Regions from separate parts of the Streptomyces sp. NPDC047453 genome, predicted to be linked through region 2. Evidence: riboswitches for the same ligand, from Rfam matches in the RefSeq annotation. Region 2 holds a riboswitch; the other holds the start of a gene.
What was found. Region 2 has a riboswitch for S-adenosylmethionine ahead of ABZ818_RS02335 (aminotransferase class V-fold PLP-dependent enzyme). Riboswitches for the same ligand answer to the same signal wherever they lie in the genome.
Positions count from the first base shown of each region.

Region 1: it holds a riboswitch for S-adenosylmethionine, as region 2 does, so the genes downstream of both, thrC (threonine synthase) here and ABZ818_RS02335 (aminotransferase class V-fold PLP-dependent enzyme) in region 2, are expected to answer to the same signal.

Region 1 covers NZ_JBEYTS010000007.1:203,904-219,265, reverse strand. Annotated here, with positions in the region: gene cdgB (diguanylate cyclase CdgB) at 88-1,746, shown strand; gene ABZ818_RS09900 (carbohydrate-binding protein) at 1,864-2,772, shown strand; gene ABZ818_RS09895 (1-phosphofructokinase family hexose kinase) at 2,776-3,708, opposite strand; gene nagA (N-acetylglucosamine-6-phosphate deacetylase) at 3,829-4,971, opposite strand; gene ABZ818_RS09885 (ROK family protein) at 4,971-5,915, opposite strand; gene ABZ818_RS09880 (DUF3263 domain-containing protein) at 6,097-6,339, shown strand; gene otsB (trehalose-phosphatase) at 6,393-7,268, shown strand; gene ABZ818_RS09870 (trehalose-6-phosphate synthase) at 7,507-8,937, opposite strand; gene ABZ818_RS09865 (glucosyl-3-phosphoglycerate synthase) at 9,021-10,028, opposite strand; SAM riboswitch class I at 10,159-10,329, shown strand; gene thrC (threonine synthase) at 10,348-11,631, shown strand; gene ABZ818_RS09855 (MoaD/ThiS family protein) at 11,628-11,903, shown strand; gene ABZ818_RS09850 (cold-shock protein) at 12,334-12,537, shown strand; gene groL (chaperonin GroEL) at 12,912-14,534, shown strand; gene ABZ818_RS09840 (NADH:flavin oxidoreductase) at 14,734-15,362, shown strand, end outside.
Region 2 covers NZ_JBEYTS010000001.1:518,407-533,768, reverse strand. Annotated here, with positions in the region: gene ABZ818_RS02370 (hypothetical protein) at 1-103, opposite strand, end outside; gene ABZ818_RS02365 (NlpC/P60 family protein) at 136-1,158, opposite strand; gene ABZ818_RS02360 (NlpC/P60 family protein) at 1,403-2,437, opposite strand; gene ABZ818_RS02355 (NYN domain-containing protein) at 2,675-4,024, opposite strand; gene ABZ818_RS02350 (hypothetical protein) at 4,106-4,345, opposite strand; gene ABZ818_RS02345 (rhomboid family intramembrane serine protease) at 4,500-5,252, shown strand; gene ABZ818_RS02340 (Lrp/AsnC ligand binding domain-containing protein) at 5,249-5,530, shown strand; gene ABZ818_RS02335 (aminotransferase class V-fold PLP-dependent enzyme) at 5,556-6,926, opposite strand; SAM riboswitch class IV at 7,125-7,241, opposite strand; gene trpD (anthranilate phosphoribosyltransferase) at 7,327-8,391, opposite strand; gene ABZ818_RS02325 (cytochrome bc complex cytochrome b subunit) at 8,539-10,176, opposite strand; gene ABZ818_RS02320 (Rieske 2Fe-2S domain-containing protein) at 10,173-11,240, opposite strand; gene ABZ818_RS02315 (c-type cytochrome) at 11,237-12,046, opposite strand; gene ABZ818_RS02310 (heme-copper oxidase subunit III) at 12,109-12,720, opposite strand; gene ABZ818_RS02305 (hypothetical protein) at 12,932-13,333, shown strand; gene ABZ818_RS02300 (Ig-like domain-containing protein) at 13,421-14,680, opposite strand; gene ABZ818_RS02295 (cytochrome c oxidase subunit 4) at 14,832-15,230, opposite strand; gene ctaD (cytochrome c oxidase subunit I) at 15,227-15,362, opposite strand, start outside.

The DNA.
Region 1 (15,362 bases), on a different contig from region 2:
GCGCTGTGATTCAGTGGCGGAGAATGCGCAGACGAACGCCGAACAGCACCCTTGATTCGCTGGCGAGGTCTCGGGGGGAGGGCGAGCATGGAGACCGACTCGGAGCCGTACGTCCGCCTGGCGTCCCTGCGGCAACTACACCAGGTCATGGCGGACATGAACACCGCGAGGAGTCTGGCGGACACACTGCAGACCGTCGCCGACGGCGTCGTGCAGGGCCTCGGCTACGAGCTGGCCTGTGTCAACCTCGTGCGTGCCGACGGTGACCTCGTGGTCGCCGCCTTCGCCGGGAACTCCGCCGCGGAGGCGCTGATCACCGGCCGCGTCGGCTCCCGGGAGTCCTGGGACCGCCGGCTGGCCATGGGCGAGCAGTGGGGCGGCCTGGTCTTCATACCCCACACCGAGGGCTGGGTCCTCGACGACGACGACGTCCCGACGTGGTACACCGACGGGCCCGCGCCGCGCTTCGATGGCGAGTGGCACCCCGCCGACCGGCTCTTCGCGCCCATGGACGTCCCCGGCGGGTCCGGCGGCTCCTCCGGCGAGCTGCTCGGCGTGATCTCCGTGGACCGCCCGCGCAACGGCCGCCGACCCGGCGCCTGGGGCCGTGAGGCCCTCCAGATGTACGCCTTCCAGGCGGCCATCGCGATCAGCAACGCCCGGCTGCGCTCCAACATGCAGCGCGCCCTCATACGCCTGGAGCGCGAGCAGCAGGCCCTGCGCGCCAGCGAGGAGAGTTTCCGCCAGGCCTTCGAGTACGCGCCCTCCGGCATGGCCATCGCCGAGATGGGCGGCGACCAGCACGGCCGGATCCTGCGCACCAACGACGCCCTGTGCCGCCTGCTGGGCCGCCCCGCCTCCGCCATGCGCCGCTACTCCTTCTCCGACCTCGTCCACCCCGAGGACATAGGCACCCTGCTGCGGACCTCGGCCGAGGGCGGCCGGGCGGAGCTGCGCCTGGGCCGCCGCGACGGCTCGTACGTGTGGGTGTCCCTGCGCAACTCCGTCGTCGCGGACGCCGCCGACGGGCCCCGCTTCCTGCTCACCCACGTCGAGGACATAGAGGAGCGCAAGCGCCGCGAGCTCCAGCTCGCCCATCGCGCCTCCCACGACTCCCTCACCGGCCTGCCGAACTCCGCCGAGCTGCGCGCCCGCCTGTCCGCCCGGCTGTGCCGGCGGCCCCAGGCCGCGCACACGGGTGACGCCGAGTCGCAGGACACCGCCTACGGTCACCCCGGCTACGACGTCGGCGACCACGGCTTCGACTTCCGGCCGGGCACCCGGGCCTACGACGCCTACGACCACCACGTGCACACCGTCGCCCCCGAGGGCGACCACGACGACGGCGCCAAGGGCCTCGCGGTCCTCTTCTGCGACCTCGACGGTTTCAAGTCGATCAACGACCGGTTCGGGCACAACGCGGGCGACGCGGTGCTCATCGAGGTGGCCCGGCGGCTGAGCAACGGCGTGCGCGACGGCGACACCGTGGCCCGGCTCGGTGGCGACGAGTTCGTGATCCTCGCCGACGGCCTCGGCCGGGCCGACGCCCAGGACCTCGCCGTACGGCTGCGCAACGAGATCATCCAGCCGATCCGCGCCGAGGGCCGGGCTGTCCGGGTCGGGGCGAGCTTCGGCATCGGGTGGGCCCACTGCGGCATGACGGCGGACGAAGTGCTGAAATCAGCCGACGAACGGATGTACGTCGAGAAACGATCTCGTCCCAAACAGCATCGCCGTGCCGGATGATCCGCAGGTCAGCCACCCTATGCGGCATGAGTCACCCGTTTGGGCCCCGTGAAGCGGGTAGGCTCGCCTTTCTCACGACGTACCGCACCACCCGCACCTGTTGAGGAGTACCAAGGGATGACGCCCGGCAACAGCGGCGCGAGCACGCCCGAGGACGACGACCCGTTCGGCTACCTGTACGCCGACGGCCAGGCCAACGGAGCTCAGCCGCCCTCCGGCGGTTACGGCTACCCGAACTCGGTCAACCGTGTCCGCGCGGTCGGTCAGCGGCAGTACGGCCAGGTCCCGCAGCAGCAAGGCGCGTACGGCCAGCCGAGCGCCCATTACGCCGCACCCGAGACCCTCCCCGGCGGCGCCCCGGCGCGGCAGCAGCCCCAGGGTGGTGGCGGCCGTGGCCGCGGTCCGAACACCAAGGGCCTGCTGATCGGCGCCATCGCGGTGGTAGCCGCGGTCGTCATCGGCATCGGCGTGGCGATGATCAGCGACGACTCGGGCAAGAAGGACGACAGCCAGGCCGGCGGTACGCCCCCGACGGCCACGCAGAGCACCGAGCCGAGCCCGTCGGCGAGCAACAGCGCACCGAGCGACGGCGAGTTGCCGAAGACCGACGCCGAGGCGCTGCAGCTGGACGGCGGCGCCACCAAAGCCTCGGACATCAAGGGCGCCCAGGCGGCCGGTGGCGTCTATGTGGCGAACTTCAACAACGTCGGCGCCTCGGCCACCTGGAGCGTCGACGGCATCCCCGAAGACGGCAAGTACACCGTGTTCGTCGGTTACGGCGTCCCGGGCAAGGACGGCACCGCCACTCTGACGGTCAACGGCACCGTGTCCAGCAGGCCGATCAACCTGAAGAACTGGGCGCACGCAGCCGAGGGCGACTACGAGAAGGGCTGGACGAAGACCTACAACTGGATCCAGCTCAACAAGGGCACGAACACCATCAGGATCTCGTGCGAGCAGGGTAACCAGTGTGATGCGAACCTTGACCAGGTGTGGCTGGCCAAGGGCTGGGTCGAGTCGGGCTGACGCTCACGCCGCGCTGACCTCCCCGGTCACCGCCACCTGCCCCAGCAGCTTCTCGTAGGCCGCGCGGTCGAACTCGCCGGCCACCGGGGACAGGACCGTGGCCGTGGACAGGGCGACCGCGCGGCTCAGGCGGTCCGGCCAGGGCAGGTGCTGGGCGAGACCGGAGAGCAGGCCCGCGACCGCGGAGTCGCCGGCGCCGGTCGGGTTGCCCTTGACGCGGGACGGCGGGGCGGCCCGCCACAGGCCGTCGGAGGTGTGCGCGAGCAGGCCCTCCGCGCCCAGGGAGGCGACCACCGCGCGGGCGCCGCGCCGGCGGGCGTCCTGGGTGGCGCGCAGCGGCTCGTGAGAGCCGGTGAGTTCGGCCAGTTCGTCGGCGTTCGGCTTGACGATGTCGGGGCGGGCGGCCACGGCCCGGCGCAGCGCCTCGCCGCTGGTGTCCAGCAGCACCGGCACGTTCGCGGCGCGCGCGGTGCGCACCAGACCGGCGTACGCGCCCACCGGCAGCCCCGGCGGCAGACTGCCGCACAGCGCCACCGCCGACACCGAGCCGAGCAGGTCCTCGTAGACGTCCTGGAAGGCGGACCACTCGGCCGGGGTGACGACCGGGCCGGGCTCGTTGAGCTGGGTGGTGTCGCCGGTGCGCTGGTCCACCACGGCTATCGTGCGCCGGGTCGCACCGGCCACCGGGACCAGCGCGTCCACCACGCCAGGTGCCTCGGACGCGAGGAGGTCGCGCACCTCGTGCCCGGTGGCCCCGCCCGCGAAGCCGGTGACCGTCACCTCGTGACCGAGGGCCGCCAGCACGCGGGCCACGTTCACGCCCTTGCCGCCGGGCCGCTCGGTCACCTCGGACACCCGGTGGGAGGCGTGCTGCCGCAGGGAAGGTACCCGATAGGTGATGTCGAGAGCGGTGTTCAGCGTGACCGTGAGGATCACCGGGCCGACCTCCCCCGAGTAAGCGCGTCCGCCGCGAAGTTCCGGAGACTCGATCATGCCAAAGACCCGGCCCACCGCCCACCCCTCGGACCGGCCACCGCGGCCGGACGGGGGGACGGATCAGCCCAGTTGGGGCTCAACCACCCATGCGCCCCGCCGCATTACGCCCTTCAGGGCGAAGTCCTCGTCCAGCAGGACGAGATCGGCGTCCTTGCCGGGTTCCAGGGAGCCCGCCCGGTCGTCCATCCCGAGCAGCCGGGCCGGATTGGCGGACAGCGCGGCGACCACGTCCGTGACCGGCAGCCGGTCGACCGTGACCGCCCGCCGGAACGCCCGGTCCAGGGTCAGGGTCGAGCCCGCGATCGAGCCGCCCTCCACCAGCCGCGCCACCCCGCCGTCGACCTCGACCTGGAGCGGGCCCAGCAGGTAGCGGCCGTCGCCGATCCCGGCGGCGTCCATGGCGTCGGTGATGAACGCGACCCGCCCGGCGCCCGCGTGATGGAACGCCATCTCCAAGGCGGCGGGGTGCAGGTGCACACCGTCGTTGATCAGCTCGACCGTGATCCGCTCGTCCTCCAGCAGGGCCGCGATCGGGCCGGGGGCGCGGTGGCCGAGCGGCGGCATCGCGTTGAACAGGTGGGTGGCGACGGTGGCTCCGGCGTCGATCGCCTCCACCGTCTGCTCGTACGTCGCGTCCGTGTGCCCGATCGCAGCGATCACGCCGTGCTCCGCGAGCAGCCGTACGGAGTCGATGCCGCCGGGCAGTTCGGTGGCCAGGGTCATCATCCTGGCCCGGCCGCGGGCGGCGTCGATCAGCTTGCGCACCTCGGCGGGGTCCGGGTCGCGCAGCAACTCCTCGGAGTGCGCTCCCTTGCGGCACGGCGAGATGAACGGCCCCTCGAAGTGGACGCCCGCGATCTCGCCCTGCTCGGCGAGTTCCGACAGCAGGCCCGCCTGCTTGACGAGGAGGCCCATGTCGTCGGTGACGGTCGAGGCGACCAGGGTGGTGGTGCCGTGCTCCCGGTGGGTGCGGACGGCGGTCAGCACGTCGTCGGCCGTGCCGGAGAAGGAGGCGCCGCCTCCGCCGTGGTTGTGGATGTCGACGAAGCCGGGGACCAGCCAGTGCCCGCGTACGTCGAGGATCTCGGCGTCCTCCCGGGCGTTGTCGGCGATCCGCGTACCGTCGACGATCACACGGCCGCCGTCCACGATCCCGGTGGGCAACACCACCCGGGCTCCGGTCAGAACCTTGCTGGGGGCCATCAGGTGGCTACCTCCGGAAAAGTCGTAGAAGTGTTGAGCAGGTCCCAGGCCAGGAGCCCCGCGCCCAGGCATCCGGCGGTGTCCCCGAGGGCCGCGGGGACGATCGACGGCAGCTTCTGGAAGGTGACGCGCCGCCGGACCGCCTCGCGCAGCGGCGCGAACAGCGTCTCGCCCGCCTCGGCGAGCCCGCCGCCGATGATCAGCGTGCGCGGGTCCAGCAGGGTGAGCGCGGTGACCAGCCCGTCGGCGAGCGCGTCCACCGCCTCCTGCCAGACCGCCCGCGCCCGCGCGTCCCCGGACTCCACGGCCTTGGCGCAGTCCGCCGCGTCAGCGTCCGGGTCCCCGCCCGCCTCGGCCCATGCCTGGCTGACCGCCGACGCGGAGGCGAACCGCTCCAGACAGCCGCGCTGCCCGCACGGACAGGCCAGGCCCCCGGGGCGTACGACGATGTGGCCGATCTCGCCCGCGAAGCCGTGCGCGCCCGCCTCCACCCGGCCGTCGATGCCGATGGCGCCTGCGATCCCGGTGCCCAGCGGCACGAAGAGGTACCGGTCGGTGCCCTTGCCCGCCCCGATCCGGCCCTCGGCCAGCCCGCCGGTGCGCACGTCGTGGCCCAGGGCCACGGGGGCGCCGAGCCGCTCGGCGAGCAGGTCACGCAGGGGTACGTCACGCCAGCCGAGGTTGGCCGCGTAGGCGGCGACGCCTCGCGCCTCGTCGACGATGCCGGGGACGGCGACACCGGCCGCGGCCGCCTCCTCCCCGAGGTGCCGGACGCCGTGCGCCCGCAGCTCGGCGGCGAAGTCGAGGATGCCCTCGACGACGGCGTCCGGTCCGCGCTCGCGGCCGGTCGCCCGGCGGGCCCGGTGCAGCAGCGAGCCGTCGGCGGCGACCAGGGCGGCCTTCATCCCGGTGCCGCCCACATCGAGGGCGATGACGTGTTTCACGTGGAACAGTGTGGACCCGTCGACCGGGAGAGGTCTAGTCCACTTGCTTGGTGCAGACCAATTGTGTCCACATGGTGACGCCGGTACGGCCGGAACGGCGCGGCGCCGGCCCAGCCGTGCCAGTCGGGCCAGTCGGATCCGACGAGGGCCGCTGTCGGTGGTGGAGGCTACGGTGCCTGGTATGGACGACGACGTGGAGCAGGGGCTCGGCCGCAGGGAGCGGGACATCCTCGCCCTGGAGCGCCGCGGCTTCACCGGCCCCGGCGCGAAGGAGCGCGCGATACGGGAGGAACTGGGCCTCTCGCCCGTCCGCTACTACCAGCTCCTCAACGCCCTCCTCGACGACACCCGCGCCCTCGCCCACGACCCGGTCACGGTGAACCGGCTGCGCCGGGTGCGCGAGGCCCGGCGCGCAGAGCGCTGAGACCCGCCCGGAACGGAGGAGTGCCCGCGGCCGTGGAGGGATAGGTTCGCCCTATGGGAAGCCAGGACAGTCACGCCACCGACTCGACCGCCCCCGTCTCCTCCCTCCCGACGCCCGCCACTCCGGCGGGCCGGGACGGGCTCGCCGCGATCCTCGCCCGGCCGGAGCACGCGCTGATCGCGCTCGACTTCGACGGGACGCTCGCCCCGATCGTCCCCGACCCCGACCAGGCCCGCGCCCACCCGGACGCCGTGCCCGCGCTCTCCGCGCTCGCCCCGAAGGTGGTCGCCGTCGCGGTGGTCACCGGCCGCCCGCCCGGCGTCGCGGTGCGCCACGGCGGCTTCGCGGGCGTACCCGGCCTGGAACACCTGGTCGTCCTCGGCCACTACGGCGCCGAGCGCTGGGACGCCGCCACGGGCACGGTCACCGCCCCGCCCCCGCACCCCGGTGTCGCCGCGGTCCGCGCCGAACTGCCCGGCCTGCTCGACCGGATCGGCGCCTGGCACGGCACCTGGATCGAGGAGAAGGGCCGCTCGGTCGCCGTCCACACCCGCCGTGCGGACGACCCGCAGGCCGCGTTCGAGGCGCTGCGCGAGCCCCTCGCCGACCTGGCCCGCCGCCACGCGCTGATCGTCGAGCCAGGCCGCATGGTCCTCGAACTGCGCCCTCCGGGCATGGACAAGGGGGTCGCCCTCCTGGACTGCGCCCGCGACCTGGGCGCCACGTCGGTCCTGTACGCGGGGGACGACCTGGGCGACCTGCCGGCCTTCGCCGCGGTCGACAAACTCCGCTCGGACGGAATTCCGGGCGTCCTGGTCTGCAGCGGCAGCACGGAGGTCACGGAGGTGTCGGAGAGGGCCGACCTGGTGGTGGACGGCCCGGCCGGGGTGGTGGCACTGCTGAGGAACCTGGCGGACCACCTCGCCTAGTGCTGTGACCGGAAAGGTTTGCCGGGAAGCTCGCGGCGTCCGGTGCTGGGGGTACCTCCCGCGCCGTTCAGGCTGTGGGGGAGCATCGCAAGGCGGAGCGTCGCCCGCGTACTGGATGTACTCGGGTGATGCGATAATGCGGCGTGGGGGTACCCCCCGGCCGGAGGCTGGGGGAGTGCCGTGCCGGGCGTCGCGAGCCGGTGAACCTTTCCGGTCACAGCACCAGCCGCTCGGCCGCTCAGCCGCCCAGTTCCTCCAACTGGTCCAGGAACCACTGAGCGGGCGGCAGCGCGGTCGCGGCGGCGGCCAGCCGCTTCGTCCGCTCCGCCCGCTCGTGCTCCGGCATGCTCAGCGCCCGGTGCAGCGCCCCGGCCGTCCCGATCACGTCGTACGGGTTGACGACGACCGCGTCCTCCCCCAGCTCCGCGTACGCGCCCGCCTCCCGCGACAGCACCAGCGCACACCCCGAGTCGGAGACGACCGGCACCTCCTTGGCGACCAGGTTCATCCCGTCCCGGATGGGGTTGACCAGCGCCACGTCGGCGATCCGGTACGCCGCGAGCGAGCGCGCGAAGTCGTCCTCCACGTGCAGCAGGACCGGGGTCCAGCCGGGCGTCCCGTAGCGCGCGTTGATCTCCTCGGCCACCCGCCGCACCTCCTCCGTGTACTTCCGGTACACCGCGAGGTCCTGCCGTGAGGGGTAGGCGAACGCCACGTGCACCACCCGCTCGCGCCACTCGGGGCGGTCCTCCAGCAGCTGCCGGTACGCGTGCAGCCCCCGCACGATGTTCTTGGACAGCTCGGTCCGGTCCACCCGCACGACCGTCCGGCGCGGGCCCCCGTCCGGTCCGGTGCCGACCTCCTCGCGCAGCGCCGCCATCCGCTCCTCGACGTCGGCACGGCGCGACCGCTCCCGCAGGAACTCCGCGTCCGCGCCCAGCCCGTGCACCCCGATCCGGGTGCCCCCGAGCCCGCCGACGAGCGCGTCGCAGCAGCCGGCGAACGCGTCCGCCCACCGCTGGGTGAGGAAGCCCAGCCGGTCCGCGCCCAGCATCCCGCGCAGCACCTGCTCGGCGATGTCGTCGGGGAGGATCCGGAAGTAGTCCGCCGGCGCCCACGGCGTGTGCGAGAAGTGCCCGATGCGCACATCGGGCCGGAAGTCGCGCAGCATCCCCGGCACGAGCGCCAGGTGGTAGTCCTGCACCACCACGGCCGCCCCCTCGGCCGCCTCCTCCGCCAGCGCCTCGGCGAAGGCCAGGTTGTAGGCCTCGTAGGACTTCCAGCGGCGTCGGAAGTCCGCGTCGAAGACCGGCTCCAGCGGGGTCTGGTACAGCATGTGGTGGACGAACCACAGCACCGAGTTGGCGATGCCGTTGTAGGCGTCGGAGAAGACCTTCGCGTCGATGTCGAGCATCCGCACCTGCTGCCCGCCGGTCGCCTCCGACGGCAGCCGGCGCCCGCTCTCGAAGCGGACCGTCGCCTCCCGGTCGGCGTCGCTCAGCGCGGCGCACACCCACACCGCGCCCGCCTCCGGACCGATCGCGGAGAGCCCGGACACCAGCCCTCCGCCTCCGCGCCGGGAGTGGAGCGTGCCGTTCTCGCGCACCTCGTACGAAACCGGGCCGCGATTGGACGCGACCAGTACCTCGGCACCGTGCGTAGAAGCCATACGCCTCAACTTAGCCCGGCCCCGAAACGCTCAAACGTACGGTTCCGCTTCGTAGCCGGCGGACGGCGGGCGGGACCGGTGTTTCACGCCACCTGCCGGGCCGCGTACTCCGCGATCTCGGCCATCGGCGGACGCTCCTCCGTGTCCACGTCGTACGTCCGCGGCTCGAAGCCGTTCTGGCCGCGGACGAACTGGGTGAGGCAGGGGCGCACGAGGTGGCCGCGGGCCAGGCGCAGCTGCGCGGTGCGGTAGATCGCGGCGGCCATCCGGCCGAGCGCCTGTCCGTCCTGGTGCCGGTGCCTGCGCACGCCGACGTCGACCTGGGCGAGGGCGTCCAGGCCCACCAGGTGCAGCGCGTCGACCAGCATGCCCAACTCGACGCCGTAGCCGACCGGGAAGGGCAGTTGTTCGAGGAGTGAGCGGCGGGCCGCGTACTCGCCGCCGAGCGGCTGCACGAAGCCGGCCAGCTGCGGCCAGTGCATGTTGAGCAGCGGGCGTGCCATCAGCTCGGTGACCCGCCCGCCCTGCCCGGCCTGCCCGCCCTGCCCGGCCTGCCTGGCCTGCCCGGCCGCGGCCGGTTCGGAGGTGTGCCCGCCGGGCACGGTGAAGGGCCGGTCGTACATCGCCTTGACCAGGTCGACGTCGCGTTCGGTGAGCAGCGGGCCCACGATGCCGGTGACGAAGTCGGAGGAGAACTCCCGCAGATCGGCGTCGACGAAGCAGATGACGTCCCCGCGGGTGACGAGCAGGGAGCGCCACAGGACCTCGCCCTTGCCCGGCACGGCCGGCAGGCGTGGCAGGATCTCGTCGCGGTGCACCACGCGGGCACCCGCGGCGGCGGCCACCTCGGAGGTGCGGTCGGTGGAGCCCGAGTCGACGACGACGATCTCGTCGACGAGCGGTGCCCGTTCCACGAGGTCGCGGCGGATCACCGCGACGATGTCGCCGACCGTCGCCTCCTCGTTCAGCGCGGGCAGCACCACGGAGACCGACTGGCCGGTGCGCTGCTTGGCCGCCAGGATCTGGTGGAGCGGCCGGTCGGCCACGGACCAGGAGCGGGTGGCCAGCCAGCGCTCGACTTCTTCCAGCACGGTCAGCGGCTCCTCACTGTTGTCTCGCGCTTCGGACGACTGACTCAGCCGTCCTGGCCTTCCGTTACAGTCTGAACAACGCGGACGACCATCCCATGCCGGGGGTCACCTCCGCGTCACAACCGAATACAGCTCATCCAGAGGGGCAGAGGGACACGGCCCGATGAAGCCCCGGCAACCCTCCAGCCGGTTTCTCGTATCGACTGCTGTGCGTGCACAGCCGATCGTCTTCGCGAGGCTCCCGGCTAGGGAAGGTGCCAAATCCGTCTCACGGCGAGATGCGTCGTGAGGAAGATGAGGAGAAAGGGCCTCGCCTCACATGGCTGTGCAGACCGTTGTAAGCAGCACCGACTCCACCGTGGACCTCGGCCCCGCAGCGGCGCTGAGCTGCCGCGAGTGCGGTCACCGCGTCCCCCTCGGCCCGGTCTTCGCCTGCGAGGAGTGTTTCGGCCCGCTGGAGATCGCCTACGACTTCTCGGCCTACGACACCGAGGAGCTGCGCAAGAGGATCGAAGCGGGCCCCGCGAACATCTGGCGCTACGCGCCGCTGCTGCCCGTCCCCGCGGACGTCGCCGGCAAGCCGAACCTGAACCCGGGCTGGACCAAGCTCGTCCGGGTCGACCGCCTCGCCCGCGAACTGGGGGTGACCGGCGGGCTGTACGTGAAGGACGACTCCGGCAACCCGACGCACTCCTTCAAGGACCGCGTGGTCGCCCAGGCGCTGGAGGCGGCCCGCGCCTTCGGCTTCACGACCCTCTCCTGCTCCTCGACCGGCAACCTCGCCGGCGCCGTCGGCGCCGCGGCCGCCCGCGCCGGGCTGCGCTCCTGCGTGTTCATCCCGCACGACCTGGAGCAGGGCAAGGTCGTGATGGCCGCGATCTACGGCGGCGAACTCGTCGGCATCGAGGGCAACTACGACGACGTGAACCGCTTCTGCTCCGAGCTGATCGGCGATCCGGCCGGCGAGGGCTGGGGCTTCGTCAACGTCAACCTGCGGCCGTACTACGCCGAGGGCTCCAAGACGCTGGCGTACGAGATCTGCGAGCAGCTCGGCTGGCGGCTGCCGGACCAGATCGTCGTCCCGATCGCCTCGGGCTCCCAGCTCACCAAGGTCGACAAGGGCCTGCGGGAGCTGATCGAGCTGGGGCTGGTCGAGGACAAGCCGTACAAGATCTTCGGTGCCCAGGCCGAGGGCTGCTCGCCGGTGTCCACCGCCTTCAAGGCCGGCCACGAGGTCGTGCGGCCGCAGAAGCCGAACACGATCGCCAAGTCACTGGCCATCGGCAACCCGGCCGACGGCCCGTACGTCCTGGACATCGCGCGCCGCACCGGTGGCGCGGTGGAGGACGTGACCGACGAGCAGGTCGTCGACGCCATCAAGCTGCTGGCGCGGACCGAGGGCATCTTCGCCGAGACCGCGGGCGGTGTGACGGTCGGCGTGACGAAGAAGCTGGTCGAGGACGGCGTCCTCGACCCGACGAAGACCACCGTCGTCCTCAACACCGGCGACGGGCTGAAGACGCTGGACGCGGTGGCCGGCACCGGCCTGACCGCGACGATCCGTCCGACCCTGGACTCCTTCCGAGAGGCTGGCCTGGCATGAGCGTGACCGTTCGCATCCCCACCATCCTGCGCACCTACACCGGCGGCCGGGCCGAGGTGAACGCCGAGGGCGCGACCCTGTCCGAGGTCATCTCGGACCTGGAGAAGAACCACACGGGCATCGCGGCACGGGTCCTGGACGACCAGGGCAAGCTGCGCCGCTTCGTCAACGTGTACGTCAACGACGACGACGTCCGGTTCGAGCAGGGCCTCGAGACGGCCACCCCGGACGGCGCGGGCGTCTCGATCATCCCGGCGGTCGCCGGCGGCTGATCATTACCTTCGGTAATCCCGGTTACGCAGAGTTCATCGAATTGCCCCCTCCGTGAGAGAAGCGGAGGGGGCAATTCTGTGTGATTGAGCGCGGTACAGTTGGGGAACGCGCCCTCGAACTCCGAATCCGGGGCCATGGATTCCTGCCGCGAGCCCGGCAAGAAGTAGCCAAAGTCTGCGGGCCTTTTGCGGCATTTGCCTTGTCTGCGGGGCCCGACTTGCCCTGAATTCGCGTGAATTCTTCCTATATTCCGGACCGCGTACGTCCAGATTTCTCGTCCGATTGACCTGTTGCAGACGGCAGTTGGACAGATACATTCAGCCGCGGTCGACGCGTTCCGGCGCACGCCCCCGATCCACGGGGGGTGAGGTCTGACCCGGGTCCGCGAAGTGTGGATCTGTGCAAGGGCCAGTAATAGGGGAGTTAGGCATGGCTCAGGGCACCGTCAAGTGGTTCAACGCGGAGAAGGGGTACGGCTTCATCGCGGTCGACGGTGGTGCGGACGTCTTCGTCCACTACAGCGCGATCCAGATGGACGGCTACCGCACGCTGGAAGAGGGCCAGCGGGTCGAGTTCGAGATCTCGCAGGGCCAGAAGGGTCCGCAGGCCGACATGGTCCGTGTCACGGCCTGAATCGCGCGACCACCGCAAGCGACGTTCTTCTTCGGAAGGGCCCGCACCTCCGCTGCCGGGGTGCGGGCCCTTCGCTGTGCCGGCGCACCGCCCCGTCCGGCGGTCGGCACGCCCGGGTCCGCGCGCTCGCACGGCCCGGCACACCCGTGTTCGCGCCCGGCTGAGTGCCCCGCCGACCCCCCAAGGCGCTTGCACTCGAAGGGGTCGAGTGCTAATCATTGGCGTTAGCACTCTGAAGGTGAGAGTGACAACGAAGGACCGGGTCGGTGAGGCCACGGGCCGGGTGGGGCAAGGAACCACCGGTCGGGGCCGTCCGTCGCGGGCGCGGGCGCGGTCCGAAGTAATCACCCCCAGTCCTGGGAGGACCACTTCACATGGCCAAGATCATCGCGTTCGACGAGGAGGCGCGGCGAGGCCTCGAGCGCGGCATGAACCAGCTCGCGGACGCCGTCAAGGTGACCCTCGGCCCCAAGGGCCGCAACGTCGTCCTCGAGAAGAAGTGGGGTGCCCCCACGATCACCAACGACGGTGTCTCCATCGCCAAGGAGATCGAGCTCGAGGACCCGTACGAGAAGATCGGCGCCGAGCTGGTCAAGGAAGTCGCCAAGAAGACGGACGACGTCGCCGGTGACGGTACGACCACCGCGACCGTGCTCGCCCAGGCCCTGGTCAAGGAAGGCCTGCGCAACGTCGCCGCCGGTGCCAACCCGATGGCTCTGAAGCGCGGTATCGAGAAGGCCGTCGAGGCCGTCTCCGCCGCCCTGCTCGACCAGGCCAAGGAGGTCGAGACCAAGGAGCAGATCGCCTCCACCGCCTCCATCTCCGCCGCCGACACCCAGATCGGCGAACTCATCGCCGAGGCCATGGACAAGGTCGGCAAGGAAGGCGTCATCACCGTCGAGGAGTCGCAGACCTTCGGTCTGGAGCTCGAGCTCACCGAGGGCATGCGCTTCGACAAGGGCTACATCTCCGCCTACTTTGCGACCGACATGGAGCGCATGGAGGCGTCGCTCGAGGACCCGTACATCCTCATCGCCAACTCCAAGATCTCCTCGGTCAAGGACCTGCTCCCGCTCCTGGAGAAGGTCATGCAGTCGGGCAAGCCGCTGCTGATCATCGCCGAGGACGTCGAGGGCGAGGCCCTGTCGACCCTGGTCGTCAACAAGATCCGCGGCACCTTCAAGTCCGTCGCCGTCAAGGCCCCGGGCTTCGGCGACCGCCGCAAGGCCATGCTCGGCGACATCGCCATCCTCACGGGCGGCGAGGTCATCTCCGAGGAGGTCGGCCTCAAGCTGGAGAACGCGACCCTGGACCTCCTGGGCCGCGCCCGCAAGGTCGTCATCACCAAGGACGAGACCACCATCGTCGACGGTGCCGGCTCCTCCGACCAGGTCAACGGCCGGGTCAACCAGATCCGCGCCGAGATCGAGAACAGCGACTCCGACTACGACCGCGAGAAGCTCCAGGAGCGCCTGGCGAAGCTCGCCGGCGGTGTCGCGGTCATCAAGGCCGGTGCCGCCACCGAGGTGGAGCTCAAGGAGCGCAAGCACCGCATCGAGGACGCCGTGCGCAACGCCAAGGCGGCCGTCGAGGAGGGCATCGTCGCCGGTGGTGGCGTGGCCCTGCTCCAGACCACCAACGTCTTCGAGAAGCTGGAGCTCGACGGTGACGAGGCGACCGGCGCGCAGGCCGTGAAGCTCGCCCTGGAGGCCCCGCTCAAGCAGATCGCCGTCAACGCCGGTCTTGAGGGCGGCGTCGTGGTGGAGAAGGTCCGCAACCTCACCCCGGGCCACGGCCTGAACGCCGCGACCGGTGAGTACGTCGACCTGGTCGCCGAGGGCATCATTGACCCGGCGAAGGTGACCCGTTCCGCGCTGCAGAACGCCGCCTCCATCGCCGCGCTGTTCCTCACCACCGAGGCCGTCATCGCCGACAAGCCGGAGAAGGCCGCCGCGCCGGCCGGCGGCGGCATGCCGGGCGGTGACATGGACTTCTGATCCCCTCGAGGATCGGATCCGTCCTTCACGTACCGAGGGCGGCACTCCCTGGAGACAGGGGGTGCCGCCCTCGGGCGTGTTCCGGGTCACAGGAGTGGCTCGGTGGAATGCCGTGGCAGGCAGGGCAGTTGACGCCGGTGCCCGGCTGACGCGCGTGCGCGCCGGCCGGTACCGACCACGATTCCGAGGAGCCCCCCACGTGACCGTCACCGCCTCCGAGTCCGCTTCCGGGTCCGCGTCCCGCGCGGCCGAGGTCCTCTCCCGCCCCGTCACTCTGAACGGCCTCACCGTCCCCAACCGGATCGTGATGGCGCCGATGACCCGGATGTTCTCGCCGGGCGGCGTCCCCGGCGAGGACGTGCTGTCGTACTACGCCCGCCGCGCCGCCGCGGGCGTCGGCCTGATCGTCACCGAGGGCACCTACGTGGGGCACGACTCGGCCGGGCAGAGCGACCGCGTGCCCCGCTTCCACGGCGAGGAGCAGCTCGCGGGCTGGGCCAAGGTGGCCGAGGCCGTACACGCGGCGGGCGGCACGATCGTGCCGCAGCTGTGGCACATCGGTATGGTGCGCCGGCCGGGCCAGCAGCCGTTCCCGGACGCGCCCGCGGTGGGCCCCTCCGGGCTGCGCATCGGCGAGTCCGAGGTCACCGGCAGGGCGATGACGCGGACGGACCTGGACGACGTCATCGGCGCGTTCGCCGAGGCGGCCGCCGCCGCGGAGCGCATCGGCTTCGACGGCGTGGAGTTGCACGGCGCCCACGGCTACCTGCTCGACCAGTTCCTCTGGACGGGCACCAACCGCCGTACCGACGCCTACGGCGGCGATCC
Region 2 (15,362 bases):
TCGCGGTGTCGGCCGCGGACGGCCCGCCGCAGGCCGTCAGGGACGCGAGCAGCAGGCACACCACCGTCACCGAGGATTTCGACACCCGCCCACGACCAGCCATTTCCCGATCGTACGGCGGCACCGGGACGGCCGTCAGACCCTGGTGACCGACGAGATCGGCATCATGTTCACCGGGTCGTAGCGCACCGGAGCGCCTGGATGCGGCGCGTGGATCACCCGGCCGTCGCCCGCGTACATCGCGACATGGCCGGCGTCGGAGCGGTAGACGATCAGGTCGCCGGGCCTGGCCTGGGACAGCGGGATCCGCCGGCCCGCGTTGCGCTGCTCCTGCGAGGTGCGCGGCAGATGCACTCCGGCCTGCGCGTACGACCACTGCAGCAGGCCCGAACAGTCGAATCCCCTGGGCCCGTTGGCGCCCCAGATGTAAGGACGGCCGAGGGCGGAGCGGGCGGCGGCGAGGGCGGCGGCCGCGCGGGCGGAGGCGGCCGGTCCGGCGTCGAGGCCGGGGAAGATGTCCTCGCGGCCGGAGCGGGAGGCCCGCTCGTAGGCCTCGCGCTCCGACGGGGACAGGGAGCCGAGGAGTCGGCGGGCCCTGGCGAGCTTCTGCTCGACCGTCCGCTTGTGGGTCGCGACCGCCTTGCGGTTCTTGTCCAGTTCGGCGAGGGCGCGGTTGGCCTCGGCGCGGTCCTGGGAGAGTTCGCGCAGCGCCCGCCGCAGGTCCTTCAGTTCGCCGGCCTGGTGGGCGGTGATCCGGTCGAGCGTGGCGGCCTTGTCGAGGTAGTCGGCCGGGTCGCGGGAGAACAGCAGGGCGATCGACGGGTCGAAGCCGGAGCGGTACTGGGCTCCGGCCAGCGAACCCAGCGACTCCCTGAGGTCGTTGACGCGCTGCTGCCGTCGGGCGATGCGGTCCTGGAAGTCGCGTACCCGGGTGCGCAGGAGGTCGGCGCGCTCGCCGGCCTTGTCGAAGGCCTCGGTCGCCTTCTCGGCCTCTTGGTAGAGGCGGTCGACCTCGGACCGGGCGTCGCCGTGCGGAGCGGCGACGGCCGAGGTGGCCGGAACGGCGCCGAGGGCGGCGGCCGCGGCGGACAGAACGCAGAACGCGGCACCTGCGCCCCGGTCGAACCCGGACGGTGCCGGGCGGCGATGAGACCCCACGGGAAGCCGTACTCCCTCCACTGGCGGACACTGACCGCTTCCCGGGACCGGGGCGCCGAGCGCCCGGCCGGTGGGAAACGCGCCAGACAGTAGCCGCGCGGACACACGGCGGCCAAAGCCGCGGAGGGGGCACCGCACACGGGCGCCCCGCCTCTGACGCAGGTCATCGGCGGGGCGCGGGGTCACCGTGGGGTGCCGGGATTCGCTCGTTCGGGCGAGCACGAGGCGTGCTCCCGGGGTGGCGTCAGATGCGGACGCCGAACTGGAAGGGCATGTTGTTGATCGACTCGTAGCGCACGACGGTGCCGGTGCGCGGGGCGTGCAGCACCTGGCCGTTGCCCGCGTAGAGGCCGACGTGGTGCAGGTCGCCGTAGAAGATGACCAGGTCGCCGACCTGGAGCTGGCTCTGCGAGTAGATCCGGGTGCCCGCGTTGGCCTGCGCCTGGGAGGTGCGCGGGATCCCGACACCGGCCTGGGCGTAGGCCCAGGAGGTCAGACCCGAGCAGTCGTAGGAGGACGGGCCGGTGGCGCCGTAGACGTACGGCGAGCCGATCTTGGTCTGGGCGGCGGAGAACGCGGCGCCGGCCCGGCCGGAGGCGGGGGTGGAATTGCCCAGCTGCACGCGGTCGGCGGAGGCCCGGCTGGCCCTGGCCTGCTCGGCGGCGAGCGCGGCCTTCTCCGCGGCGGTGAGGCTGTTCAGGAGCCGCTGCGCCTCGGCGAGCTTGCCCTGGACTTCCTTCTTCTTGTTGCCCAGCTCGGTGCGGGTGGCGGCGAGGTCCTTGAGCTTCGAGGAGGCCTCGGACCGCTCCTGGGTGAGCTCGCGCTGCTTGTCCTGGATCTTCTTCAGCGCCTCGACCTGCTGGCCGCTCAACTGGTCGAGCGTGGAGGCCTTGTCGAGGTAGTCGTCCGGGTCGGCGGACAGGAAGAGCTGGAGCGAGGGGTCTATCCCGCCGGTGCGGTACTGGCCGGCGGCCATCGAACCGAGGCCGTCGCGGAGCTTGTTGAGCTCCTGCTGGCCGCGGGCGACGTTGTCCTGGATGGTGGAGATCTCCTTCTGGAGCTTCTCCTGCTTCTCCTTGGCCCCGTTGTACTTCTCGGTGGCCTGCTCCGCCTGCTCGTAGAGCTCGTCGACCTTGGACTTGACCTCGTCCTTGCTCGGCTTCGCGCTCGGGGCGGCATTGGCGGCCTGGGCACTGACGGCTACGGCCGCTGCCGCCACGGTGGTGAGCACAGTCACGCGCGCACGGCTGGGTTGCTTGGGTCGACGGTGGGACGCCACGGAAGCGAGCTCCTTCTTCTGAGTGATCACCCGCTCGGAGGTTCGAGGCTCGACCCTAGTGACCTCATCGTGATGAATTCAAATCCTCGGGCCGAAAATCCCACCACTCGCTTCATTCTTTGCCCATAACTCACCAGCAGTGAGGACCACTTGACCCTGCGTTGCGTGACGCTTCCGGTCAATTCGGGAATGGCTCCCGTATGTTGCGCTTGAGGCCTACGTTCCCTACGTCCGGTTTCAGCCGCGCGAGAGCCGCTTCAGCAGCATCGCCGAGGCCACCGGCCGCGCCCCCGCCTTCGCGATCCCGTCGGCGACCTCGCGGTCGGTCGAGGCGACGATCACCGGCCGGCCGGGCGGTTCGGCCCGCACCAGCTGACGGATCAGCTCGTCCGCGGTGACCCCCGGCTTGGAGAACAGCACCCGCACACCGCGCGGCGGCGCGAGGAGCACCGGCGCGACCAGCTCGGCCCCGTCGAAGACACAGGTGACCTCGGCGCCGGTCTGCGCGGCGAGCTGCGAGAGCTGCCCCAGCAGCCTGAGCCGCTGCTTCTCCAGCGGCATCTGCGGATAGCCGGTCTTGGTGACGTTGTAGCCGTCGACGACCAGATGGGCCTGCGGCAGGGCGAGCAACTGGTCGAGGATCGCCGGGTCGTGCTCGGACAGCGCGCGGGTGGCGATGTCCTTGGGGGTCATCCGGCCCGGCTCGACCGCGTCCACGGTCTCCGCCGGCCGCACCGACACCGGCGGCAGCGCCAGCTCCCGGCGCAGCCCCTGGGCCGCGTCGAGGACGGTGTCCAGCAGCAGCCGGACCCGCATGTCCTCCACGCTGCGCCCCTCGCGGGCCGCCCTGCGGGCCGCCTCCAGCGCGGCCTCCGCCTCCCCCAGACGCGACTTGAGCCGCCGGGCCTCGCTCTCGGCGGCCGACACCTGCGCCTGCCCCTCGGCCCGCACGGCCTCGATGTCGCCCCGTACTTTGCGCAGCGCGGCCTCACCGCGCTTGACGTCGCTGTGCGCGGCCCGCAGCTTGCGATGCAGCGACTCGGCCTCTTTCCTGGCGGCGTCCAGCTCGGCCCGCAGCCGCTCGGTGTCGGCGCGGGTCTGTTCGCGGGCAGCCGCCAGCTCGGCGCGCAGCCGCTCCAGTTCGGCTCGGCTCTCCTCGTCGGCGCGCTCGGCGTCCGCCCGCTGGGCCTCCTCACCCGCGGCGGCGACCAGCTTCACCCAGCCCGGCGGGCGCAGCACGTAGGCCGCGGCCGCCACGTCGAGCGGATCCGCGGCCGGGGGCGGCGAGCCGGAGTCGAGAGCGCCCGACAGCTCCGGCTGGTCCTCTTTGAACTTCTCGCCGATACGCTGGCGGAACAGTGGATCGGTCTCCAGCGCGGACGCCATCGCGTTGCCCGCGAACTTCGCCCGGCGACTCGGCGTGAACCGGGCATACTGCCGCAGCTGCGCGGGCAGCTCGGCGAACGTCAGCGCGCCGAAGGCGTCCGAGACGATCTGGACGACCCGGCGGCGCACTCCGTCGGGCAGGGGACGGTCGAGCACCTCGGCGGCGCCGTCGCCCGGCCCCCCGCCTTGTGTCTCCACCATCCGTCACCCCAATGCCTCAATGCCTCGATGCCTCTGCGCTTCACGGACCCCCGCGGGGTCGCCTGTGCGGGCCCACTCCGCTCAGGAGCCGGCGCCCGGCCTGTCCACGAGTTCCACCTGGTCCACGGCGTTGCACCAGCGGCAGCGCACCGACTCGATCGTCTCACTGACCACCTCGCGCTCCTCGACCTGCGGCTCTCCCGCCAGGTCGAGGTGGACGTACTCCACGACCTTCGACGAGCGGGTCACGTCGAAGCGGGTGAGGTTGCCGCACAGGGTGCAGCGCCACCGGGTCGTGGCGGTCGGCAGGGGAACCGTCATCGTGACTGTTCGCTTCCTTCTGTGTCCATGACGCGCCAGCTTCCCTGGGCGTGTGGCACGTAACCCTACGGCCTGGCGGCTACTCGGCGCCGGTCCGTCCACGGCGGCGAGGCGGTCTGTGCGGTTGCGTCCGGTTACGCCATGCTCTGTGCACATGATCGGCAACAGGTTCACGGTGGCCGCCCGGACGGTCCGGGCGGCCAGGGCGGTACGGAGCATGCAGGCGCCGGTGACGTGCGCCCTGATCGTCCTGTGCTGTCTGATCTTCGTGGCCGGCCCGGCGGCGGGCCTCAATCCCTCCTACGGCACGGGGGACGCGCTGCTGCTCGCCCAGCGGGCCTACTTCCGGCGGTGGGGCGTGATCCCCGACGATTTGTTCACCGGCTCGCTCCGGGCCGCCCTCACCCCCGCGACGGCCCTGTTCGTGCACGGCAGCTGGGTGCACCTGCTCGGCAACATGCTCTTCCTCTACGTCTTCGGTGCGATGACCGAGGAACGCATGGGCCGCGTCCGGTTCACGCTGTTCTACGCCGGCTGCGGCTACCTGGCCCTGGTGGGCTACGCGGTCGCCAACGCCGACTCCGGACAGAGCCTGGTGGGGGCCTCGGGCGCGATCTCGGCGGTCCTCGGCGCGTTTCTCTACCTGTTCCCCAGCGCCCGGGTGACCAGTCTCTTCCCGTTCCTGTTCTTCCTGCCGCTGCGCTTTCCCGCGTGGGTGGTGCTTCCCTTCTGGGCGGCCCTCCAGTGGCTGGCCGCCGGCCGCGCCACCGAGGGACCGCAGGTCGCCTACCTGGCCCACGTGGTGGGCTTCGCCCTGGGCTTCGCCTGCGCGTGGGCCTGGTTCGGCCGGAAGACTAGAGTGAAGGCCGCCCCTGCTCCGGCCCCCGAGGGAGAGAACCAGCCGTGATCACCGCGATCGTCCTCATCAAGACCAGCGTGGACCGGATCCCCGAGATCGCCGAGCAGATCGCCTCACTGGACTCGGTCAGCGAGGTCTTCTCCGTCACCGGCACCTACGACCTGATCGCCATGGTCCGGGTGCGGCAGCACGAGGACCTGGCGGAGGTCATCCCGGGGCGGATCAGCAAGATCCCTGGCGTCGAGGGGACGGACACGCACGTGGCCTTCCGCACCTACTCGCAGCACGACCTGGAGGCGGCGTTCGCCATCGGGCTGGACTCCTGACCGCCCGGGCTCCTGAGCGCGCGGATCACACCGCGGGCACGCAGCGGCCGTCCTCCGTGCGGTACGTCCACTTCGCGCCGTCCCTGACCAGCTCACGCACCGCCGCCACGAAGCGGTCCACGTGCTCGTCGGGCGTGCCCGCGCCGAAGCTCACGCGGATGGCGTTGAGGGACTTCTCGCCCGGGGCGGCCTCGGGCGCGCCGCACTCGCCCTGGCTCTGCGGATCGCCGCCCAGCAGGGTGCGGACCAGGGGGTGGGCGCAGAAGAGGCCGTCGCGGACGCCGATGCCGTACTCGGCGGAGAGGGCGGCGGCGAAGTGGGAGCTGTTCCAGCCCGCCACGACGAAGGAGATCACGCCGACCCGCGGGGCGTCGTCGCCGAACAGGGACAGCACCCTGACCTCGGGTACCTCGGCGAGACCCGCCCGCACCTTGCGGATCAGGTACCGCTCGCGCGCGACGAGGTCGTCGAAGCCGGCCTCGGTCAGCGCCGTGCAGGCCGAGGCGACGGCGTAGGCGCCGATGACGTTCGGGGAGCCTGCCTCGTGGCGGGCGGCCGACTCGTGCCAGCTCACGTCCACGGACCCGTCGGCGCGCCGCGCCACCGTACGGCTCGCGCCGCCGCCCGCGAGGTACGGCTCGGCCTCGCGCAGCCAGTCGGCGCGGCCGGCCAGGACGCCGGAGCCGAAGGGGGCGTACAGCTTGTGACCGGAGAAGGCGACCCAGTCGACGTCGAGGTCTCGGACGGACACCGGGTGGTGCGGGGCGAGCTGGGCGGCGTCCAGGACGATCCGGGCGCCGTGCGCGTGGGCGGCGGCGGCCAGCTCCCGTACGGGCCACAGCTCGCCGGTGACGTTGGAGGCTCCGGTGACGCACACCAGGGCCGGGCCGTGGGAGTCGCGGCCGGCGAGGGCCCGCTCCAGGGTCGCCACGGCCCGCTCCGGGGTGCGCGGGGCGTCGAGGCAGGTCACCCGCGCGTCCCGCCACGGAAGCAGCGAGGCGTGGTGCTCGGTCTCGAAGACGAAGACCTGGCAGTCCGCGGGCAGCGCGCGGGCGAGCAGGTTCAGGGAGTCGGTGGTGGACCGGGTGAAGACCACCTGGTCCTCCGCACGGCAGTCCAGGAACTCCGCGACCGTCTTCCGGGCGTTCTCGAACAGGTCGGTGGAGAGCTGGGAGAGGTAGCCGGCGCCGCGGTGGACGCTGCCGTAGTAGGGCGCGTACGCCGCCACGTCGTCCCAGACGCGCTGGAGGGCGGGCGCGCTGGCCGCGTAGTCGAGCGCCGCGTAGGTGACCTCCCCGCCGGTGACGAGCGGAACGGTGACGTCCCGGCCCAGCACGGGCAGCGGGGAACAGACGGACTGGTCGGCGGAGACGGCGGAAACGGTGGAAACGGACATGGGTGAACTCCCGTGAAAGCAGGCGAAATCACCACGCGAGCAGACATGGCTCGAGCGTGGGGAAGGGTGAAGGGGGAAAGCGCGGTGGCGGGGCTCTGCGGCCTCGAAGGCGACAGGCCCTAGCGCATTCGCTTGCTCACGGAAGGCTCCCTCGTCGACCAGGACCCCTGGACTGTGTCCACTCGAAGGAGTGCGAGGGGTCCGCGCTTGCCGTAGGCCTCGCTGCCTACGGCCTGGTCTTCACCCGGGGCACCCCGCCACGGACGGAGGGTTGCCGGACAGCCGGCCGGGGCCACATGGCTGTCACTCATGACCTGGTTCAGCATCCTGCCACACGATCTTCCACGCGCAAGGCGCAGTCCGGATCGTGGACTGCGCCTTGCGACGGGAGGCCCGGGTCTCAGGCGTTGCTGACGGTCACCCAGCGCTCCAGCGTGCGCTTGGCGGACCCGGAGTCGATCGACTCCGCCGCGCGGTCCATACCGGCCCGGATCTGTTCGGCGAAGGTGCCCGGGCCCGGCCTCAGGGCCACCAGCGCCGCCGCGGAGTTCAGCAGGACGGCGTCCCGTACGGGCCCCTTCTCTCCGTCCAGCACGCGCCGGGCCACCTCGGCGTTGTACGAGGCGTCACCGCCTCGCAGCGCCTCCACGGGCACCAGTTCGATGCCGACGTCCCGCGGGTCGAAGCGCTCCTGGGTCACCGTGCCGTCCCGGACGATCCAGACCTGGGAGGTGGCGGTCGTGGTGAGCTCGTCGAGGCCGTCGTCGCCCCGGAAGACCAGGGAGGAGTGGCCGCGCTCGGCGAAGACGCCGGCGACGACCGGTGCCATGCGCGGGTCCGCCACCCCGACGGCCTGGGCCCGCACCCTGGCCGGGTTGGTCAGCGGGCCGAGCACGTTGAAGACCGTGCGGATGGCCAACTGGCCGCGGGCGGCGCCCGCGTGGCGCAGCGCCGGATGGAACTTGATCGCGAAGCAGAAGGTGATTCCGGCCTCCTGCGCGACCTCGGCCACTCGCCGCGGCGTCAGTTCCAGATTGACGCCGAGCTTCTCCAGCACGTCGGAGGCCCCGGAGGCGGAGGACGCGGCCCGGTTGCCGTGCTTGACGACACTGGCGCCGGTGCCGGCCACGACGATCGAGGACATGGTGGAGATGTTCACCGTCTTGGCGCCGTCGCCGCCGGTGCCGACGATGTCGACGGTCGCGCCGGGCACCTCGATCACATTGGCGTGCTCGTACATCGTCCGGACCAGGCCGGTGATCTCCTCCACCGTCTCGCCCTTGGCCCGCAGGGCCACCACGAACCCGGCGATCTGCGCGTCGGTCGCCTCGCCGCGCATGATCAGGTCCATCGCCCAGGCGGTCTCGTCGGCGGTGAGGTCCCGGCCGTCCAGCAGGCCGTTCAGCAGGGCGGGCCAGGAGCGGCCCGCCGCGGTGGAGCCTCCAGCGGGGGTCACAGCGTTCATATGCCGCTCCTGGGTCGGTGTCCCGTACGGCGGGACGCGAATCTCGAACAGGTCCACCCTATCCAGCCCCGGACACCGCGAAGGGCCCCGTCCGGGGATCGGACGGGGCCCTTCGACCGTGGCGTGGCGACGCTCAGCGGTCAGTGATCAGTGGTGGCCGTGACCGCTCGTGATCTCCCTGTACTCCTCGACGGTCGGCTTCGGGATCTGGTTGTCCTCGCCGTAGTACGCGTTGCTGAGCTTGGCGCGCAGCTTCTGCGAGCCCTTGATCTTGCGCTCGACACCGTTCTCGTCGACCGCCGGGCCGATCTCGGCCGGCTCGTACTGGTCGTGCGCCGTGAGCGTGTAGAGCTGCTCCTGGCTGAGCGGCTCGTGGACCTCGATGAACTCACCGTGCGGCAGGCGCTTGATGATGCCGGTCTCGCGACCGTGCAGCACCTTCTCCTTGTCGCGGCGCTGGAGGCCGAGGCAGATCCGCTTGGTGACGACGAACGCGATGATCGGTCCGACGAAGAAGCCGATCCGGACGAACCAGGTGACCGCGTTGATCGACAGGTGGAAGTGCGTGGCCCACAGGTCGTTGCCGCCGCCGACCAGCGTGATCATGTACATCGTGATCCAGGCCACACCGAACGCGGTACGCGTCGGGGCGTTGCGCGGGCGGTCCAGGATGTGGTGCTCGCGCTTGTCGCCGGTGATCCAGGACTCGATGAACGGGTAGGCCGCCAGCGCCGCCAGGACCAGGCCGAAGAGGACCAGCGGGATGAACACGCCCAGGACGAGCGTGTGGCCCCAGAAGTTGACCTCCCAGCCCGGCATGAAGCGGACCAGACCCTCGGCGAAGCCCATGTACCAGTCGGGCTGGGCGCCGGTGGACACCTGGTCCGGACGGTACGGGCCGATCACCCAGATCGCGTTGATCTCCACGAGCGCCGCGATCATCGCGAGGACGCCGAAGACCAGGAAGAAGAAGCCGCCGGCCTTGGCCATGTACACCGGCAGCAGCGGCATGCCGACGACGTTCTTGTTGCTCTTGCCGGGACCCGCGAACTGCGTGTGCTTGTGGTAGAAGACCAGGATCAGGTGGGCCACCACCAGGCCCAGCATGATGCCGGGCAGCAGCAGGATGTGGATCGAGTAGAACCGCGCCACGAAGTCGTGACCGGGGAACTCGCCGCCGAAGAGGAAGTACGAGATGTACGTGCCGACGATCGGCATGGACAGGATCGCACCCTCGGTGAAGCGGACACCGGTGCCGGAGAGCAGGTCGTCCGGGAGCGAGTAACCGGTGAAACCGGTGAACATGCCCAGGGCGAACAGCAGGAAGCCGAACAGCCAGTTGATCTCACGCGGCTTGCGGAACGCACCGGTGAAGAACACGCGCATCATGTGCACGAACATGCCGGCCAGGAAGATCAACGCGGCCCAGTGGTGGATCTGCCGGATGAGCAGACCACCGCGCACCTCGAAGGAGATGTGCATGGTCGAGTTGAACGCCTCGCTCACCAGCTGACCCTGCAGCGGGACGTACGAGCCGTTGTACACCACCTCGCTCATCGAGGGGTGGAAGAACAGCGTCAGGTACACACCCGTGAGGATGATGATGATGAAGCTGTAGAGGCAGACCTCGCCCAACATGAACGACCAGTGGTCGGGGAAGATCTTGCGCATGTTGGCCTTGGCCAGGGAGTAGATCCCGAGCCGGCCGTCGGCCCAGTCGGCGATCCTCTCGCCGGCCGGTGCCTGCCCGCGAGAGCGGGACTCGTTGGCTGCTGATGTACTCATCCGCGCTCCCAGAATGCAGGACCGACGGGCTCCGCGAAGTCGCCGAGCGCCTGGAGGTAACCCTCGCTGTCCACGCCGATGCGCAGCTGCGGCAGAGCGTGGCCGGCGGGGCCGAAGATCACTCGGGCACCGTCGGAGAGGTCGAAGGTGGACTGGTGGCACGGGCACAGGGCGTGGTGCGTCTGCTGCTCGTACAGGGAGATCGGGCAACCCACGTGGGTGCAGATCTTCGAGAAGGCGACGATGCCCTCGTGGCCCCAGTCGAGTTCGCGCTTGTCCTTGATGTCGGCCGGCTCGAGCCGGATGATCATCAGGGCCGCCTTGGCGATCTCGTTGGCGAAGTCCTCGTCCGTCTCCTTCATCCCGTCCGGCATCGCGAAGGTGAGCGAGCCGACCGAGACGTCCTCGGGACGCAGCGGCAGGTTGGTGTTCATGTTGACGAGGCGCTTGCCCTTGGCCCACAGCGTGTGGCGCAGGCTGGTCCCGGGCAGCGGGCCCAGGTCGCGCAGCAGCATGACGCCGGACAGCGGCACCAGCGTGAGCGCGCCGAGCATCGTGTTGCGGATCAGCTTGCGACGGCCGATCGCCGACTCCTTGGCGCCCTGCTTGAAGTCCGCGTGGACCTTCGCACGGTCCTCGGGGGACGCCGCGATCGGGTGACGCTCGTCGGCGACCTCGACGTCGGACATCAGGGTGCGGGCCCAGTGGACCGCGCCCGCGCCGATCGCGAACAGCGCCACGCCCAGCGTGAGGCCGAGCGCGAAGTTCAGCGCGTTGATGTGCCCGAGCGGGAAGACGAAGATCGACTTGTCGTGCGGGATCGCCACGTACGAGGCGATGAAGCCGATGGTGGCCAGCATCGACACCGTGAACAGCAGGGCAACGGTGCGCTCGGACCGCCTGGCGGCCCGCTCGTCGATGTCCTGGATCCGGTGCTCGTGGGGCGGCAGTCCCGGGTCGGCGAACGGAGCCCGCTCGTCCGCCACGGAGACCGCGCCGCGCCCGTGCTCGTGGGCTGCCTGCTCTACGGGCAGGTTCTCTTCAGGAATGTCTCGGCTACTCATGACTTCTTGGCCTTTGCGGTCCGAGCGGCGACCCAGACGGCGACCGCGACAAGGGCACCCAGCCCGAAGATCCAGGCGAACAGACCCTCGGTGACCGGTCCGAGGCCACCCAGGTCCATACCGCCCGGAGTCGTGGTCTCGTCACCGTTGACCGCGTCGAGGTACGCGATGACGTCCTTCTTGTTCTTCTCCGTCAGCAGCGTGTCGGGGAAGGAAGGCATGTTCTGCGGGCCGGTCTGCATGGCCTCGTAGATGTGCTTGTTGCTCACACCCGTGAGGTCAGGTGCGTACTTGCCGTGCGTCAGCGCACCGCCCTTGCCGGTGAAGTTGTGGCACTGGGCGCAGTTGGTGCGGAACAGCTCACCGCCCTTGGCGGCATCCGCGCCCTCGGGGCTGTACTGGTTCTTCGTCGGCACGTTGGGACCGGCACCCAGGGACGCGATGTACGCGGCGAGCTGGTCGATCTCGGCCTGGTTGTAGATGACCTTCTTGCGCGGGATCTGCGCGCCCGGCTGCTGGGCCGGCATACGGCCGGTGCCCACCTGGAAGTCGACCGCCGCCGCGCCCACACCCACCAGGCTGGGACCGTCAGTGGTGCCCTGCCCACCGGTGCCGTGGCAGCTGGCGCAGCCGACCAGATAGAGCTTCCTGCCCTCCTCGATGGTGAGGGACTGGGCGGTGTCCTCGGCCTTCGCCTTGCTCGCGGGCGCGAACGCGGTGTACAGCCCCCCAGTGGCCGCCAGCGCGAAGAGTAGGACGACGACCGCCGCCAGCGGATGGCGTCGTCGTGCGGAGAGCTTTTTCACGGATTACCCCGGTGTCAGGATCTTCTGCGTCGATGCTTTGCGGACTTGGATCGGTTCGTCGGCTACTTGATCAGGTAGATCGTGGCGAAGAGTCCGATCCAGACGACATCGACGAAGTGCCAGTAGTAGGACACGACGATGGCCGCGGTCGCCTGCTCGTGAGTGAACCTCCGGGCCGCGTAGGTACGGCCGAGGACCAGCAGGAAGGCGATGAGACCGCCCGTCACGTGCAGCCCGTGGAAGCCGGTGGTCAGGTAGAACACCGAGCCGTACGGGTCGGAGGACAGCGAGATGCCGTCCTTCTTCACCAGCTCGGTGTACTCGAAGATCTGACCGCCGATGAAGATCGCACCCATGATGAAGGTGACGATGAACCAGCCCCGGAGCTTCTTCACGTCACCGCGCTCGGCGGCGAAGACGCCGAGCTGGCAGGTGAGTGAGGAGAGCACCAGGATCGTGGTGTTCACCGACGAGAAGGGGACGTTGAGAGCGCCCGCCATCTCCTTCCAGTGCGCCGGACCCGTCACCGATCGCAGGGTGAAGTACATCGCGAAGAGGGCCGCGAAGAACATCAGCTCGGAACTCAGCCAGATGATGGTTCCGACGCTGGTGAGGTTCGGTCGGTTGACCGACGGGTGCGCGTGCCCGGTTTCTACTGTCGTTGCTGTCGCCACGCCGACATTATGTCGGTCGCTTATCCCGCCCTCACCCCGGGGGGTGCCGTTCGGAGTGTCCTGGGGGTGTGCTCTGCCCGAACGGCCCCTCGAAGGGCTGTTCCAACCGCTGTCTACCAGGAGTTGAAGGGGGTAGCATCCGCGCCATCGGTACCCGGAAGTTCCCGACAGTTCCCGACGGGTTTTTCCCGACCAACGACGCGGAGGAACAATGCAGGCGACCGCCACGGTGCTGGTCTACAGCGACGACGCCAACACCCGGGAGCAGGTGCGGCTGGCGAGCGGCCGCCGGCCCGCTCCGGACGCCCCGGTGGTGGAGTTCCTGGAGTGCGCCACGCCCGCCGCGGTCCTCAAGGAGCTGGACCGGGGCGGCATCGACGTCTGCGTCCTGGACGGCGAGGCCGTGCCCATGGGCGGCATGGGGATGTGCCGGCAGATCAAGGACGAGGTCTTCAACTGCCCTCCGGTGCTGCTGCTCATCGGGCGGCCGCAGGACGCGTGGCTGGCCACGTGGAGCCGGGCGGACGCCGCGGTCACGCTTCCGGTGGAACCGGTGGAGTTCGCCGCCGCTCTGGCCTCCCTGCTGCGCAAGAAGGCGCTGAGCGGCGTCTGAGGCCCTTGAACGGAGCCCGGCGGACGACCCGCCCCTTTGCGGCCGCGGGCCGTCCGTGACCCCCTCGGGGCCCTGTCGTCCCGCGTCTCACACGCTCTGCGGGGTCAGCCGCGCCTTGTTCGTCTGCGCCCCGGCGCCGTCGGCGTCGGCGGCGATGGCGCTGCCCTGGACCCACTTCTGCCAGGGCATGTTCCAGTCGCCGAAGCCGTTGTCGAAGAGCTCCATGTTGTGGCCGGTCGAGTTGACGACCTGGACCAGGTCGCCCTCGTGGACGGTGTTGAAGAACCAGGAGGCGTTGGGGGTGCTCATGCCGGTGCAGCCGTGGCTGACGTTGGCCGCTCCCTGGGAGCCGACGGACCACGGGGCGGCGTGGACGTACTCGCCGCTCCAGGTCACGCGGGTGGCGTAGTACACCGGCAGGTCGTACGAATCGCTGGAGCCCGCGGCGATGCCGACGGTGGAGCTCTTCATCTGGACGTAGTACTGCTTGGCCAGGACGACCTTGATCCCGTTGCGGGTCGCGAAGCCGGGCTTGCCGGTGGTGATGGGGATCTCCTTGATCTTCTCGTCGTTCTTGTAGACCGTCATCAGGTGCTTGGCGGCGTCCGTGACCGCCACGATCCGGTCACCCGTGGTGATCTTCAGCGGCTTGGCCGCGCCGCCCCGCAGCTTGTCGCTGATCTTGACGTTCTCCAGGTTGCTGTGCGCCTCGACGGTGGCGTTGGCGGGCCAGTAGTCCTGCGGGCGGTAGTGGAGCTCCTTGTCGTTCACCCAGTACCAGGAGCCCTGCACGGCGGGCTTGGAGTCGACCCTGAGGGCGCGCTCGACGACGACCCGCTGGGCCTTGTCCTTGATCGGCTGGTCGAGTTCGGCCGTGATGGGCTGGCCGACGCCGTAGGTGCCCGCCTCAGGACCGAACTTGACGTTCAGGAGCTGTTGGCCCTTGGGCTTGTTCGTGTCGAAGGTGAGGACCTTGCGGCCGGGTCTTCCGTCCTCGTCCTCGGTGCTCACCCGGACCGTGTAGTGGGCGCCCCCGGCGAGCGGTGAGGTGCTGTGCCAGCGGCTGCCGTCGGCGGCCAGCTCGCCGGAGACCTGGCGCCCCGTGGCGTCCACGGCCGTGACGTCCGTGATGCGCCCGTCCTCGCCCTGAGCGGTGACTTCCAGGGGCTTGTCCGGGTCGGCCTTCTTCCCGGCTTCCGTGGGGCCGCTGAAGGAGATCTGGTCCGCAGCGTCGTACGGGGAGGCAGCCAGCGGATTGCCGTCCGAACCGCAGGCGGTGGCACTCGTGCCGAGGGCCGTGACCAGCAGGATCGCTCCCGCTCCGCGGGAAATCACAGTGGTGCTCATGGCACTCACGCTAGGTAGCTTCGTCACCTCCGGCACGGTGGCTCACCCGTCCGAGGGAATTTTCGAGGGAATAAGTCATCCAAAAGAGGGAGTCCGGACTCTCCAGGTGGAGAGTCCGGACTCCCTGGTGTTCAGCGATGCTCGGCGCTGGTTACTGGGTGCGGTTCTCGCCGCGGTAGTACTCGAAGACCCAGCCCCATACGGAGATCATGATGATCGGCGCCGCGAAGTAGACGAGCCACCAGCCGACCGCGATGCCGAGGAAGGCCAGCGCGCCACCGATGCCGAGGCCGAGCGGCTGCCAGCTGTGCGGGCTGAAGAAGCCCAGCTCGCCGGCGTCGTCCGCGACATCGGCCTCCTTGTCGTCCTGGGCGCCCACGTCGACCCGCCGGGCCGTGAAGCCCAGGTAGAAGCCGATCATGATGGACAGGCCGAAGGCCATGAAGAGCGCCGTCGCGCCGACCGCTTCCTTCGACCACACGCCGTAGACGATGGCGGTGATGAGCAGGAAGACGCTCAGCCACATGAACATCTTGCCCTGGATCTTCACTTGCCGGCCTCCTTGCCACCAGCGAGGGCCTTCTCACCGTGACCCGCGTTCTCGAGCTGGTCGAGCGCGGCGATCTCGGGGTGGTGCAGGTCGAACGCCGGCGATTCGCTGCGGATCCGCGGCAGGGTGAGG